DNA from 2 places in the Streptomyces sp. NPDC029526 genome. Region 1 is predicted to be linked to the other one. Evidence: riboswitches for the same ligand, from Rfam matches in the RefSeq annotation. Region 1 holds a riboswitch; the other holds the start of a gene.

Region 1 (6,559 bases):
CGCCAACTTGGTGAGCATCATGCCGTTGCGGACGGAGGCGACGTAGTCCACCGGCAGCCCGTGCATGCGCGTCCCCGGTCCCCGGAGCGGGTGCCACTCCAGCAGGAACAGGGTGTTCTCACCCCACGGGACGAGCTGCATCGCGATGCGCGCCGCCCCGAAGGGTTCCGCCCGTGCTTCCAGTTCCAGACGCCGGTGCGGTTCGCAGATCCGTACGGTGCAGATGTCGTCCAGGGTGAGCGGGCCGGCGCCGACGCGGACGCGGAGTCGCGCACCCACCTGGGGCCAGTGCGCGTCGACGCCGAGGATGCGCTGGGTCCCGGTCACCCACTCGTGGTACCGCTGACCGTCGGCCAGCAGGTCCCAGACCGTGGACGGCGGACTGAGGATCAGGCGGCGGTTGCGGGCCATGGTCACCAGGCTTCTCGGTCGGTGCGAGCTGACCGTTCTCCCGGCACGACGGTGAACGGCCGGGCCGCTTCGGGGCCCGTACCCAGGCTGGTTCGCACGCCGGTGACCTGCCCACACCTGGGCGTCCATACGGGCGGCGGCGAGGGAACGAGGCGCAGCGCGGCCCGGGCGGGGGAGAGGCGTGCGCCGCTATTCGGTCCGCGTCGGCGCGTCGTCTTCCGGATCGGGGGACCCGTGCTCGCCGAGCCAGCGGGCGAGTTTGCCACGCCGGCCGATGGCCCGCAGGCGGCGCTCCGTGGCGTCCCGGGTGTGCGGGGTGGTGATGAGCAGCAGTTCGTCGCCCTCCCGCAGCACGGTCTCCCGGTCCGGGACGAGGGTCGTGCCGTCGCGCACGATGAGGGTGACGACGGTCGGAGGCGGCAGCCTCAGCTCGAAGACGGCGACCCCGTGCAGCCGGGAACCCTCCGGGATGCCGACGGTGAGCAGGTCGGCGTCCAGGACGTCGAGGGGCGCGGTCTCCACCTGGATCTCGCGCAGCGCGCCCGTGCGGACCAGACGCAGACGCCGGGCCACCGCGGGCAGGGTGGGGCCCTGGATGAGGGTGAAGAGGATGACGAGGAGGAACACGATGTTGAGCACGTCGCGAGCCCCGTCGATCCCGGCCACGATGGGGAAGGTGGTGAGCACGATGGGCACCGCGCCCCGCAGGCCCGCCCAGGAGATGAACGTCTGCTCCCGCCAGGGGATCGGGAAGGGCAGCAGGCACAGCACCACGGAGATCGGGCGGGCGACGAACAGCAGCACCGAACCGACGACGAGCGCCGGGACGATCGCCGACGGCAGTTCGCTGGGATCGACCAGCAGGCCGAGCATGACGAACAGGCCGATCTGCGCCAGCCAGCCGGTGCCCTCGGCGAAGGAACGGGTCGCGGCACGGTGCGGCAGCTGGGCGTTGCCCAGCACCAGGCCGGACAGGTACGCGGCGATGATGCCGCTGGCGCCGACCGTGCCGGCCGCGGCGAACGCGATGATCCCGAAGCCGACCGTGGCCAGGGGGTACAGCCCCGTGGCGGGCAGGGCGATGTGCCGCAACGCGGCGGCGCCGAGCCGGCCGATCAGCACGCCGAGCAGCCCGCCGACGGCGAGCTGGTAGAACAGGTTGAGGACGAGGAGCCCGGGGCTGGACGGGTTGGTTCCCACGGTGGAGAAGACCAGGACCAGGATGATGGTCGGAGCGTCGTTGAAGCCGGACTCGGACTCCACCAGCCCGGTCAGCTTCTGCGGCAGGGGCAGGGAACGCAGCACGGCGAACACGGCGGCGGCGTCGGTGGAGGAGACGATGGCCGCCAGCAGCAGCGCCAACTGCCACTCCATGCCGAGCAGCCAGTGGGCGCCGGCCGCCGTCACGACGACCGAGATGCCCACCCCGACGGTCGCGAGCACGCCGGCGGGGGCCAACTGACGCCGGACGTCCTCCCACCGGGTGCTCAGACCGCCCTCGATGAGGATCAGTCCCAGGGCCGCGGTCCCCAGTGCCTGGGCCATCTGGGCGTTGTCGAAATCCAGGCCGATCCCGTCCTCCCCGGCGATCACGCCGACCGCGAGGAAGAGCAGCAGGCTGGGCAGGCCGATGCGGTGCGCCGTGTGGGCCGCGGCGATGCTGGCCAGCAGGACGACCCCGCCGATCAGGAGGGCGAGGTACAGCTCGGGCAGCGTCATCCGGGGGTCCTCGCGCAGTCACCCGCGACGGAACGGTTGGCGTGGCGGGGGCATCTGCGCCGCGTCACCTCGCCGCACGCGCCCGGGGGCCGTGACCCCTCCTGGTCCTCCCACCGGGTCCGGGCCCGCAGCGGTGAGCGCCCGAAGCACCCGAAGCGCGCGAAGCGCCTGAAGCGCCCGGGGTGACCGAACCGTGCCGACGGCCCGAACGGCGGCGGATGCGGAGGGCACGTCGGACGTGGCGGATGCGGCGGGCATGTCGGGTAGGGCGGATGCGGCGAGCTTGTCGGCCACGGCGGCCACGCCGGGCGCAGCGCGCGTGTCGGGTACGGAGGGAGCGGCGTGCACGCCGACCGCGGGATGCGGCGGGACCGAGGGGCGGGACATGATCGGCGGGCACCGTACGAGCGGGGCACCTCGGGCGATGGCGGGGCGCCGCCGCGCTGGCGCGGTGTCGCACGTACGCGCACGTTCCCCGCGACGCGTCGGCGCAGGCCGCTCCGCACGTGACGGGTCGACCGCCCGGCGTGGTGGCTCCGGCTGCCACGGCGGCCGTCGAGTCCGTCGCGGCCCCCGTGGTGGCCGGCGCAGCAGCCGCGGCCGTCGTGACAGCCGGAGCAGTCGTGGCCGTCGTGGCCGTCATGCCCGTCGAGGTGGCCGTCGCGGTGGTCGTCGTGGTCGGCGGTGGCGGTCATCTGATCTCCTCGCACGGTGGGACAACGATCACACCCGGGGCGAAGCAGCCTAGAACACGCATAACCGGCTGCGACAGCGGCGTGACGTGGAGGAATGCCGGCCCGCGACCGCCGCCGAAGACCAGTGTCCCTGGTGACAGGGCCTGTCGGAGGAGCCGACAGGGGTGACCGGGCGGGTGACCGGGCAGTGGTGCGTGCACCACCCACCGGAGCTGACCGGGGCACTCGGGGGCCGGGGCACACGGGTGCGATGATGACCGGTGACAGGGCGACGACGGTCCGAGGAAGCCGGTGCGAATCCGGCGCGGTCCCGCCACTGTGATCGGTGAGCGCGTCCCCAACAGGCCACTGCCCCACGGCGGGTGGGAAGGCGGGGACACCAGCTACGACCCGAGAGCCAGGAGACTCACGTCGTCGCCTCCTCGCACGGAAACCGGGGCGGATCTCCCCGGAGGAGGGGTGGTTCGGCATGCTCGTTCGCAGGGAGGACGACGATCCGGGGCAGGAACAGGTGCCTCCGCGCCCGGCCGGTGAGGTTCCGTGCCGGATCGTGGTGTGCCGGGACTGCTGCTGCGGCACGGTGAAGGTGAGCGGGGACCACGCGGCCCAGACCGCGCGTCTGCGTACCGTGGCCCCCGTGCGGGTGTCCGCCTGCCTGGACGTGTGCGACCAGGCCAACGTCGTCGTCGTACAGCCCTCCTCCGCAGGACGGGCCGCCGGAGGCCGCCCGGTGTGGCTGGGACTGGTCAACGACCCGGCCGCGACCGAGGACATCGCCGGCTGGGTGCGTGCCGGCGGCCCCGGGGTCGCCCCGCTGCCGGACATCCTGGACCTCTACACCTTCACGCCGCCGCGCCGCCGCACCCCGGGGCCACCCCGTCGACGGTGACGCACAGCCGGCAGGTCGGTCTGCCGCCTGACGCACAGTCGGCAAGACGGTCTGCCGCGTGACGCGCAGCCGCCAGGGCGGGCTCCCGTCGTGGCGGGCTCCCGTCAGGAACGTGCCCGCGAGCGCGCCCGGGGGGCATCGCACCGGACGGCGGGGGAGGAGCGGACGCCCGTTCGCGAGCGAAGGGGACCGGGCGCCCGGAGGCCGGAGGTCCCCCGACCGCCCCAGGATGCCTGTAGGTCGTCGGACCACTCCAAGTCGGTTCACCGGCACCGGATGTGGGGTCGGCACCCATGGTGAGCCGGCCCCCAGCCCTCCGCCCCGGCGGCATACAGCGCCTTCGCGCCTGGCAGGCGACCACATATCGTCCCGGCGGACGGTGTCGTAGGCGCCCATACCGGTGGGCTTCCGAGCATCCCTAGAGTCGCGTCCATCGATGACGGAGCCGCGGCGCGCGGGTCTTCGGACCCATGCCGCCCGGCTGTTCGGGGGGCGTACCGCGCCCCTGACGGAAAGGGACCGTATGGGGCTGGACAAGGCGGTCGACAGCGCGGACGAGGCCGTGGCCGACATCCACCAGGGCGCGTCGCTGGCGGTGGGCGGCTTCGGACTGTGCGGCATACCGAGCGCGCTGCTCGCCGCGCTGCTGGAGCGGGACGTGGGCGGCTTCAAGGTCGTCTCCAACAACTGCGGGGTGGACGACTGGGGGCTCGGCCTGCTGCTGAGGGCCGGGAGGATCGCCCGCATGACCAGCTCCTACGTGGGCGAGAACAAGGAGTTCGCCCGCCAGTACCTCAGCGGGGAACTGGAAGTGGAGCTGGTCCCCCAGGGAACACTGGCGGAACGCCTGCGGGCCGGCGGGGCGGGTGTCCCGGCGTTCTACACGCCCGCCGGCGCCGGCACGCAGGTCGGGCAGGGCGGGCTGCCCTGGCGGTACGGTCCGGACGGCGCGGTCGCGGTCGCGTCGCCGGCGAAGGAGACGCGCGTCTTCGACGGCCGCGAGTACCTGTTGGAGGAGGGCATCACCACCGACTTCGCCCTGGTGCGGGCGAGTGTCGCCGACCGCCACGGCAACCTGGTGTTCCATTCCTCGGCCCGTAACTTCAACCCGCTGGCCGCGATGGCGGGACGCGTCACCATCGCCGAGGTCGAGCACCTGGTGGAGCCGGGCGAACTGGACCCGGACGCGGTGCACCTGCCGGGGATCTTCGTCCAACGGGTGGTCCGCGTCTCGCCCGACGACCCCACCGCCGTCCGGCGGATCGAACGGCGCTGCGTGCGCAGCGGCCAGGAAGGCGGTGCCTGACATGGCGCTCACCCGCGAGCAGATGGCGGCCCGGGCCGCCCGTGAACTGGCCGACGGCACGTACGTGAACCTCGGCATCGGCCTGCCGACGCTCATCCCGAACCACCTGCCGCCCGGTGTGGAGGTGGTGCTGCAGTCCGAGAACGGCATCCTCGGCGTCGGTCCCTACCCGCATGAGGACGAACTCGACGCCGACCTGATCAACGCGGGCAAGGAGACGGTCACGGTCCTGCCGGGGGCCTCCTTCTTCGACTCCGCGCTGTCCTTCGGCATGATCCGCGGCGGACACATCGACGCCGCGGTGCTCGGCGCCATGCAGGTGTCCTCCCGCGGGGACCTGGCGAACTGGATGATCCCGGGGAAGATGGTCAAGGGCATGGGCGGCGCCATGGACCTGGTGCACGGTGCGCGCCGCGTCATCGTGCTCATGGAGCACACCGCCAAGGATGGCAGCCCCAAGCTGGTCGACGCGTGCGACCTCCCCCTCACCGGAACCGGCGTCGTCCAGCGGGTCATCACCGACCTGGCGGTCGTCGACATCACCCCGGACGGCTTCGTCCTGGCCGAACTCGCCCCCGGTGTCGGGGTCGAGGAGGTGCGCGCCGCCACCGGCGCCGACCTGATCGTCCCCGCCGGACTCGGGACACCGGCCGGGGTCTGACTCCGAGGGCCTGCCCGGCACGATCGTCCGACAGGCCTTCCATCCGACAGGCCTTCTAGCAGACGGCATACGGCCGCACAACCCGTCCGGGTCAGCATCGGCGACACCCGGCTGTGGGGCTCACTCCCATACCGTTGCGCGTTGAACGACCCCTACGGTGCCGACACCGGGCCGCTCCTCACCGACCCACGCCCAGGAGCGGCCCGGTGTCCCCCGTACCGAGGAGCCGCCATGCGCACACCCTTCCGGGGCCCGGACGCCCCGCCGTTCCGTGTCCCCACCGCGACGCCCGCCGGTCCGGCGCCGAGAGCGGCACGCCGCACGTGGCGGGGACTGCTGTCCCGTCTCGTGGCCGTCGTCGCCCTGGCCCTCGCGGCCTCCCTGGCCGGCCCGGCGCCCACCGCGCAGGCCGCCGTCGGCCTGACCCAGGTCACCGGCTTCGGCAGCAACCCGGGCCGACTGAACATGTACGTCTACCGGCCCGACTCCCTGCCGGCCGACCCACCGGTCGTGTTCGCCCTGCACGGCTGCAGCCAGAGCGCCCAGCTGTACGCCGACAACTCCGGCCTGCCCGAGATCGCCGACCGGCACGGCTTCCTGGTGGTGTTCGCCGAGACCACCAGTGCCAACAACCTCAGCAAGTGCTTCAACTTCTTCGAACCCGGCGACAACCGCCGGGGACAGGGCGAAGCCGCGTCGATCCGGCAGATGGCCTCCCACGCCGTCTCCGCCTACGGCGCCGACCCCGACCGCACCTACATCACCGGTCTGTCCGCCGGTGGTGGCATGACGTCGGTGATGCTCGCGACCTATCCGGACGTCTTCCGCGCGGGCGCCGTCGTCGCGGGCCTGCCCCACGGCTGCGCCGACGACGTCAT
Region 2 (6,559 bases), on a different contig from region 1:
GTCGCCGTGGTCGGCGCGGTAGCGCTCGAGGAGGCTGTCGGCGAGGGCCTGGCCGGTCTCCCAGGCGAGCCGGGAGGGGACGGCCTTGGGGTCGACGGAGTAGAAGTTGCGGCCGGTCGGCAGCACGTTGACCAGACCGCGCAGCGGGGAGCCGGAGGGGCCGGCCGGGACGAAGCCGCCGTTCAGGGCGTGCACGGCGTGGTCGAGTTCGGCGGTGGTGGCGGCGAGGCGGGGCACGACCTCGCGGGCGGCGAACTCCAGGATCGCGCGGACCTGTTCACCGCGGTCGGCGGGGACGGCGGCGGGGTCCCAGCCGGCATCCTCCATGGTCTGGACGAGGGCGCGGGCCTCCTCCTCGGCGGCGTCGGCGGTGGTGCGGGTGGCGGCGGACTCGTCGAGGCCGAGGGCTTCACGCAGGCCGGGCAGGGCGGTGGTGCCGCCCCAGATCTGGCGGGCGCGCAGAATGGCCAGTACGAGGTTGACGCGGTCGGCGCCGTCCGGCGGGGTGCCGAGGACGTGCAGTCCGTCGCGGATCTGGGCGTCCTTGACCTCGCACAGCCAGCCGTCGACGTGCAGCAGGAAGTCGTCGAAGCCGTCGTCGTCGGGGCGGTCCTGGAGGCCGAGGTCGTGGTCGAGGCGGGCGGCCTGGATGAGGGTCCAGATCTGGGCGCGGATCGCGGGCAACTTCGCCGGGTCCATGGACGCGATCTGCGCGTACTCGTCGAGGAGTTGTTCCAGGCGGGCGATGTCGCCGTAGGAGTCGGCGCGGGCCATCGGCGGGACGAGGTGGTCGACGAGGGTGGCGTGGACGCGGCGCTTGGCCTGGGTGCCCTCGCCGGGGTCGTTGACCAGGAACGGGTAGATCAGGGGGAGGTCGCCGAGGGCGGCGTCGGGGCCGCAGGCGGCGGACAGGCCGGCGTTCTTGCCGGGCAGCCACTCCAGGTTGCCGTGCTTGCCGAGGTGGATCATCGCGTCGGCGCCGAAGCCGCCGTCGTCGGCGGGGGCGGCGATCCAGCGGTAGGCGGCCAGGTAGTGGTGGGAGGGCGGCAGATCGGGGTCGTGGTAGATGGCGATGGGGTTCTCGCCGAAGCCGCGCGGGGGCTGGATGAGGATCAGCAGGTTGCCGAAGCGGAGGGCGGCCAGGACGATGTCGCCCTCCGGGTTCCGGCTGCGGTCGACGAACATCTCGCCGGGCGGCGGGCCCCAGTGCCGTTCGACGGAGGTGCGCAGGTCCTCGGGGAGGGTGGCGTACCAGCGGCGGTAGTCGGCGGCCGGGATGCGCACCGGGTTGCGGGCGAGCTGCTCCTCGGTGAGCCACTCCTGGTCGTGGCCGCCGGCCTCGATCAGGGCGCGGATCAGTTCGTCGCCGTCGCCGGAGGCCAGGCCGGGCACGTCGGCGCCGTCGCCGAAGTCGTAGCCCTCCTCGCGCAGCCGGCGCAGCAGGGCGACCGCGCTGGCGGGGGTGTCCAGGCCGACGGCGTTGCCGATGCGGGAGTGCTTGGTCGGGTAGGCGGAGAGGACCAGGGCGAGGCGCTTGCGGGCGGCGGGGACGTGCCGCAGGCGGGCGTGGCGGACGGCGATGCCGGCGACGCGGGCGGCCCGTTCGGGGTCGGCGACGTAGGCGGGCAGGCCGTCGGCGTCGATCTCCTTGAAGGAGAACGGCACGGTGATCAGGCGGCCGTCGAACTCGGGCACGGCGATCTGGCTCGCGGCGTCCAGCGGGGAGACGCCCTCGTCGTTGTCCTCCCAGGCGGTGCGGGAGCCGGTCAGGCACAGCGCCTGGAGGATGGGCACGTCCAGGGCGGCGAGGGCGCCCGCGTCCCAGGACTCGTCGTCGCCGCCCGCGGAGGCTTCCGCGGGCCGGGTGCCGCCGGCCGCGAGGACGGTGGTGACGATCGCGTCGGCGGCCCCGAGCGCGTCGATCAGCTCGGGTTCGGGGGCGCGCAGGGAGGCCACGTACAGCGGCAGGGCGCGTCCGCCCGCGTCCTCGACGGCCGAGCACAGCGCCTCGACGAAGGCGGTGTTGCCGCTCATGTGGTGGGCGCGGTAGTAGAGCACGGCCACGACGGGTCCGTTCCCGCCGCGGGAGGTGCGCTCCAGGGGGCCCCAGGTGGGGGCGGGCGCGGGCGGATCGAAGCCGTGGCCGGTGAGCAGGACCGTGTCGGACAGGAACCGGGCCAGCTGTTCCAGGTTGGCGGGGCCGCCGTGGGCGAGGTAGGCGTGCGCCTCGGCGGCGATGCCGACGGGGACCGTGGAGGCGGCCATCAGCTGGGCGTCGGGGGCCTGTTCGCCGGTGAGGACGACGACGGGGCGGCCGTCGGCGAGCAGCAGGTCGAGGCCGTCCTGCCAGGCGCGCAGGCCGCCGAGCAGGCGGACGACGACGAGGGAGACGCCGTCGAGGAGGGCGGGCAGGTCGTCGAGCGGGAGCCGGGAGGGGTTCGCGAACCGGTAGGCCACGGGGCCGTCGGCGGCGCGGGCGCTGAGCAGGTCGGTGTCGGAGGTCGACAGGAGCAGGATGCGGGGCTGCTCGGCGTGCTGGGGGTGGTCCCCGGACGAGAACGGCATGCGTCGTCTGGCCTTCCTCGGGGTCCGCGCCCCGGGCGGTGTAGACGGCGGGAGTTCCTGGCTCACCCGGCCTCAGTGGCCGGATTCACAGTGGCGGGACCGCGCCGGATTCTCACCGGGCTTCCTCCCCTGTCGCCGTCATGGCGGTGGCGGATCGGGTGATCCGCTGAGGAGCATAGTAGGTGCCCGGCGAGGACGGGAGGGCGTGCACCCGGTGTGATGGTGGGTATGCTCGCCGCCATGTCCACGGCACCCCACCCCTCGTCGTCCCAGGCCACAGCGGTCTCCCGGGACGCCGGCGACGCCTGCCCGGGTGCCCTGCGGCTGCACGAGGCGGACGACGGGGCGCTGGCCCGGGTGCGGATTCCGGGCGGTGTGCTCACCGTGGAGCAGGCCGTGGTGCTCGGGGACGCGGCCCGGCTCCTCGGTGACGGGGAGCTGCATCTGACCTCCCGGGGCAACGTCCAACTGCGGGGGCTGCGGGCCGCGTGCGGCGCGGAGCTCGCCGAACTGCTGGGCGCGGCCGGGTTGTTGCCGTCGCCGGCGCACGAACGGGTGCGCAACGTCGTCGCCTCCCCGCTGTCCGGCCTGGACGGGCGGGGCGCGCGGGACGTGCGGCGGTGGCTGACGGACCTGGACGCGGCGTTGTGCGCGAGCGCGGCGGCGGTGGCCCTGTCGGGTCGCTTCCTGTTCGCGCTGGACGACGGGCGCGGGGATGTCGCCGGGCTCGGCGCCGACGTGACCGTGCGGGCGACGCACGGCGAGGGCGCGCTGCTCTCGCTGGGCTCGGCACCGGAGGCCCTGCGGGTCTCCGGCGAGGACGCGCCCCGGGCCGCCGTGCTGGCGGCGGAGGTGTTCCTGGACGTGGCGCGCGCCCGCGGCGCGCGGGTCTGGCGGATCCACGAACTGGACGTGCCGGACGACGAGTTGACGGGCGCGGTGGCACGCGGGCTGACGCGGGCGGGCATCGGGTGCGCCCGCGTGGCCCGGGACACGGCCGAGGACCGGGACACCACCGAGAACCGGGACACCACCGAGAACCGGGACACCACCGAGGGCCGGGACACCACCGAGCTGCGGGACACCGTCGAAGCGGCCGGCCCGGCCCCCGGGCGGGCCGGTGCCGCGCTGTGCGCGCACGCACCGTTCGGCCGGCTCACCGCCGCCCAGTGGCGGGAGGTGATGCGGGCCGCCGCCGCGTTCCCGACGCGTGAGCTGCGGCTCACGCCGTGGCGCGGCCTCGTCGTCCCCGCGCCGGACGCCGGCCCCGGCCGGGCGGCCGACGTCCTCGCCCGGCTCGCCGCCATCGGGCTGGTCACCGACGCCACGTCGCCCTGGCCGCGGGTCGGCGCCTGCACCGGCCGCCCGGGCTGCGCCAAGTCCCGTGCGGACGTGCGCGCGGACGCCGGCCGGGCCCTCACCGCGGCCGGCCGGGCCCCGCTGCCGGTGTACTGGTCCGGGTGCGAGCGGCGCTGCGGTCACCCCCGCGGCGACCGGGTCGACGTGGTCGCCGAGCCCGGCGGCGGCTACCGCCTCACCACCGCCGTCCGGGGACAGGACCCGCGCGGCACGTCCCTGGACGACCCCTCCGGATTCGCCGCCGCCCTGGCGGCGATCCTTCCATGAGCCGTACGACGACCGAGAGCAGCGAGAACGACACCGTGACCACGTACGCCTACGAGAAGGACGGCGCGGCCATCTACCGCGAGTCCTTCGCCACCATTCGCGCGGAGGCCGACCTCGCGGCCCTGCCCGCCGACGTCAGCCAGGTCGCGGTCCGGATGATCCATGCCTGCGGCATGGTCGACCTCGTCCGCGACCTCTCCTTCAGCCCGGACGTGGTGGCCCGCGCCCGCGAGGCGCTGCGCGCCGGGGCGCCCGTCCTCTGCGACGTGCAGATGGTCGCCAGCGGGGTCACCCGCAAGCGGCTGCCCGCCGGCAACGACGTGCTGTGCACGCTGTCCGACCCGAACGTGCCGGAGCTGGCGGCGCGGCTGGGCACCACGCGCAGCGCCGCCGCCCTGGAGCTGTGGCGGGACCGGCTGGAGGGTGCGGTGGTGGCCGTCGGCAACGCGCCCACCGCGCTGTTCCGGCTGCTGGAGATGATCGACGAAGGCGCCCCGCGGCCCGCCGCCGTCATCGGCGTGCCCGTCGGCTTCGTCGGCGCGGCCGAGTCCAAGGACGCCCTGGCCGCCCACCCGTCCGGACTGGAGCACCTGGTGGTGCGCGGCCGGCGCGGGGGCAGCGCCATCGCGGCGGCGGCCCTCAACGCGATCGCGAGCGAGGAAGAGTGAGCGGCAAGCTGTACGGGGTCGGTCTGGGCCCCGGTGACCCGTCCCTGATGACCCTGCGGGCCGTCGAGGTGATCGCGTCGGCGGACGTGATCGCCTACCACAGTGCCCGGCACGGCCGGTCCATCGCCCGTTCGATCGCGGCCCGCCACCTGCGCCCGGACCACGTCGAGGAGCGCCTGGTCTACCCGTTGACCACGGAGACCACCGACCATCCGGGCGGCTACCAGGGCGCCATGGACGACTTCTACGCCGAGGCGTCGGCCCGGCTCGCCGCCCACCTGGACGCGGGCCGCACGGTCGCCGTCCTCGCGGAGGGCGACCCGCTGTTCTACGGCTCCTACATGCACATGCACAAGCGGCTCGCGGACCGCTACGACACCGAGGTGATCCCCGGTGTCACCTCGGTGTCCGCCGCCTCGGCCCGCCTGGGCACGCCCCTCGCCGAGGGCGAGGAGGTGCTCACGGTCCTGCCGGGCACGCTGCCCGAGGAGGAGCTGACGGCACGGCTGGCCGCGACCGACGTGGCCGTGGTGATGAAGCTGGGCCGCACCTTCCCCAAGGTCCGGCGGGCGCTGGAGCGTTCGGGACGACTGGGGGACGCGCGGTACGTCGAGCGGGCCACCATGGAGGGCGAGCGGCTCGCACCGCTCGTCGACGTGGACGCCGGGTCGGTGCCGTACTTCTCGGTGGCCGTGCTGCCCAGCCGGGCCGACACGGAACGCCCCGAGGACCGGCCCGGTGAGGTCGGCGAGGTGGTCGTGGTGGGGACCGGCCCGGCCGGCCCCTCGTGGCTGACGCCCGAGACGCGCGGCGCGCTCGCCGCCGCCGACGACCTCGTCGGCTACACCACCTACCTGGACCGGGTGCCGGCCCGTCCCGGCCAGCGCCGGCACGGCTCGGACAACCGGGTGGAGGCCGAACGCGCCGAGTTCGCCCTCCAACTCGCCCGGCGGGGACGCCGGGTGGCCGTGGTGTCCGGCGGCGACCCCGGGGTGTTCGCCATGGCGACGGCGGTCCTGGAAGTGGCGTCCGCCGAGGAGTACGCGGACGTCCCCGTACGGGTGCTGCCCGGGGTGACCGCCGCCAACGCCGCCGCCGCCCGCGCGGGCGCCCCCCTCGGTCACGACTACGCCTCGATCTCCCTGTCCGACCGGCTCAAGCCGTGGGAGGTCATCGCGGAACGGCTGAGCGCCGCCGCGTCGGCGGACCTGGTGCTGGCGCTGTACAACCCCGGGTCGCGCAGCCGCACCTGGCAGGTGGGCAAGGCCCGGGAGCTGCTCCTGGAGCACCGGGCTCCGGACACACCGGTCGTGGTCGCCCGGGACGTGGGCGGGCCCGGCGAGCGGGTCCGGATCGTCCGGCTGGCGGACCTGGACCCGGCCGAGGTCGACATGCGGACGATCCTGCTGGTGGGTTCCTCCCAGACGCGGGTCGTGCAGCGCGGGGACGGCGGTGGCGACGGGGACGGCACGGACGTCGTCTGGACGCCCCGCAGTTACCCGGAGGCGTGAGCCCCGCGCCGTCCGGTCAGGCCCCGCCCCCGGCGGGCGGGGCCCCCTCCGCCTGCCCGGCCCGCCGGGCGGCGCCTGCCCCACCGACCCACCGGGCCGCCTCCTCCGGGGTGGTCACCACCGGCACCCCGTCGGGCACCGGTGGCCGGCGGACCACCACGACCGGCAGTCCCGCCTCGCGGGCGGCCG

What was found. A riboswitch is a leader RNA that binds a small molecule or an ion and turns the genes downstream of it on or off. The one in region 1 is predicted to bind cobalamin.
Region 2: it holds a riboswitch for cobalamin, as region 1 does, so the genes downstream of both, cobN (cobaltochelatase subunit CobN) here and AB0F01_RS25740 ((2Fe-2S) ferredoxin domain-containing protein) in region 1, are expected to answer to the same signal.

The regions. Positions count from the first base shown of each region.
Region 1 is NZ_JBEZWE010000016.1:58,302-64,860, reverse strand. It holds gene AB0F01_RS25750 (SRPBCC family protein) at 1-411, opposite strand, end outside; gene AB0F01_RS25745 (potassium/proton antiporter) at 601-2,130, opposite strand; cobalamin riboswitch at 3,107-3,233, shown strand; gene AB0F01_RS25740 ((2Fe-2S) ferredoxin domain-containing protein) at 3,295-3,714, shown strand; gene AB0F01_RS25735 (CoA transferase subunit A) at 4,238-5,020, shown strand; gene AB0F01_RS25730 (CoA transferase subunit B) at 5,022-5,681, shown strand; gene AB0F01_RS25725 (PHB depolymerase family esterase) at 5,913-6,559, shown strand, end outside.
Region 2 is NZ_JBEZWE010000006.1:111,815-118,373, forward strand. It holds gene cobN (cobaltochelatase subunit CobN) at 1-2,565, opposite strand, end outside; cobalamin riboswitch at 2,596-2,749, opposite strand; gene cobG (precorrin-3B synthase) at 2,794-4,191, shown strand; gene AB0F01_RS16665 (precorrin-8X methylmutase) at 4,188-4,859, shown strand; gene AB0F01_RS16670 (precorrin-2 C(20)-methyltransferase) at 4,856-6,370, shown strand; gene AB0F01_RS16675 (cobalt-precorrin-6A reductase) at 6,387-6,559, opposite strand, start outside.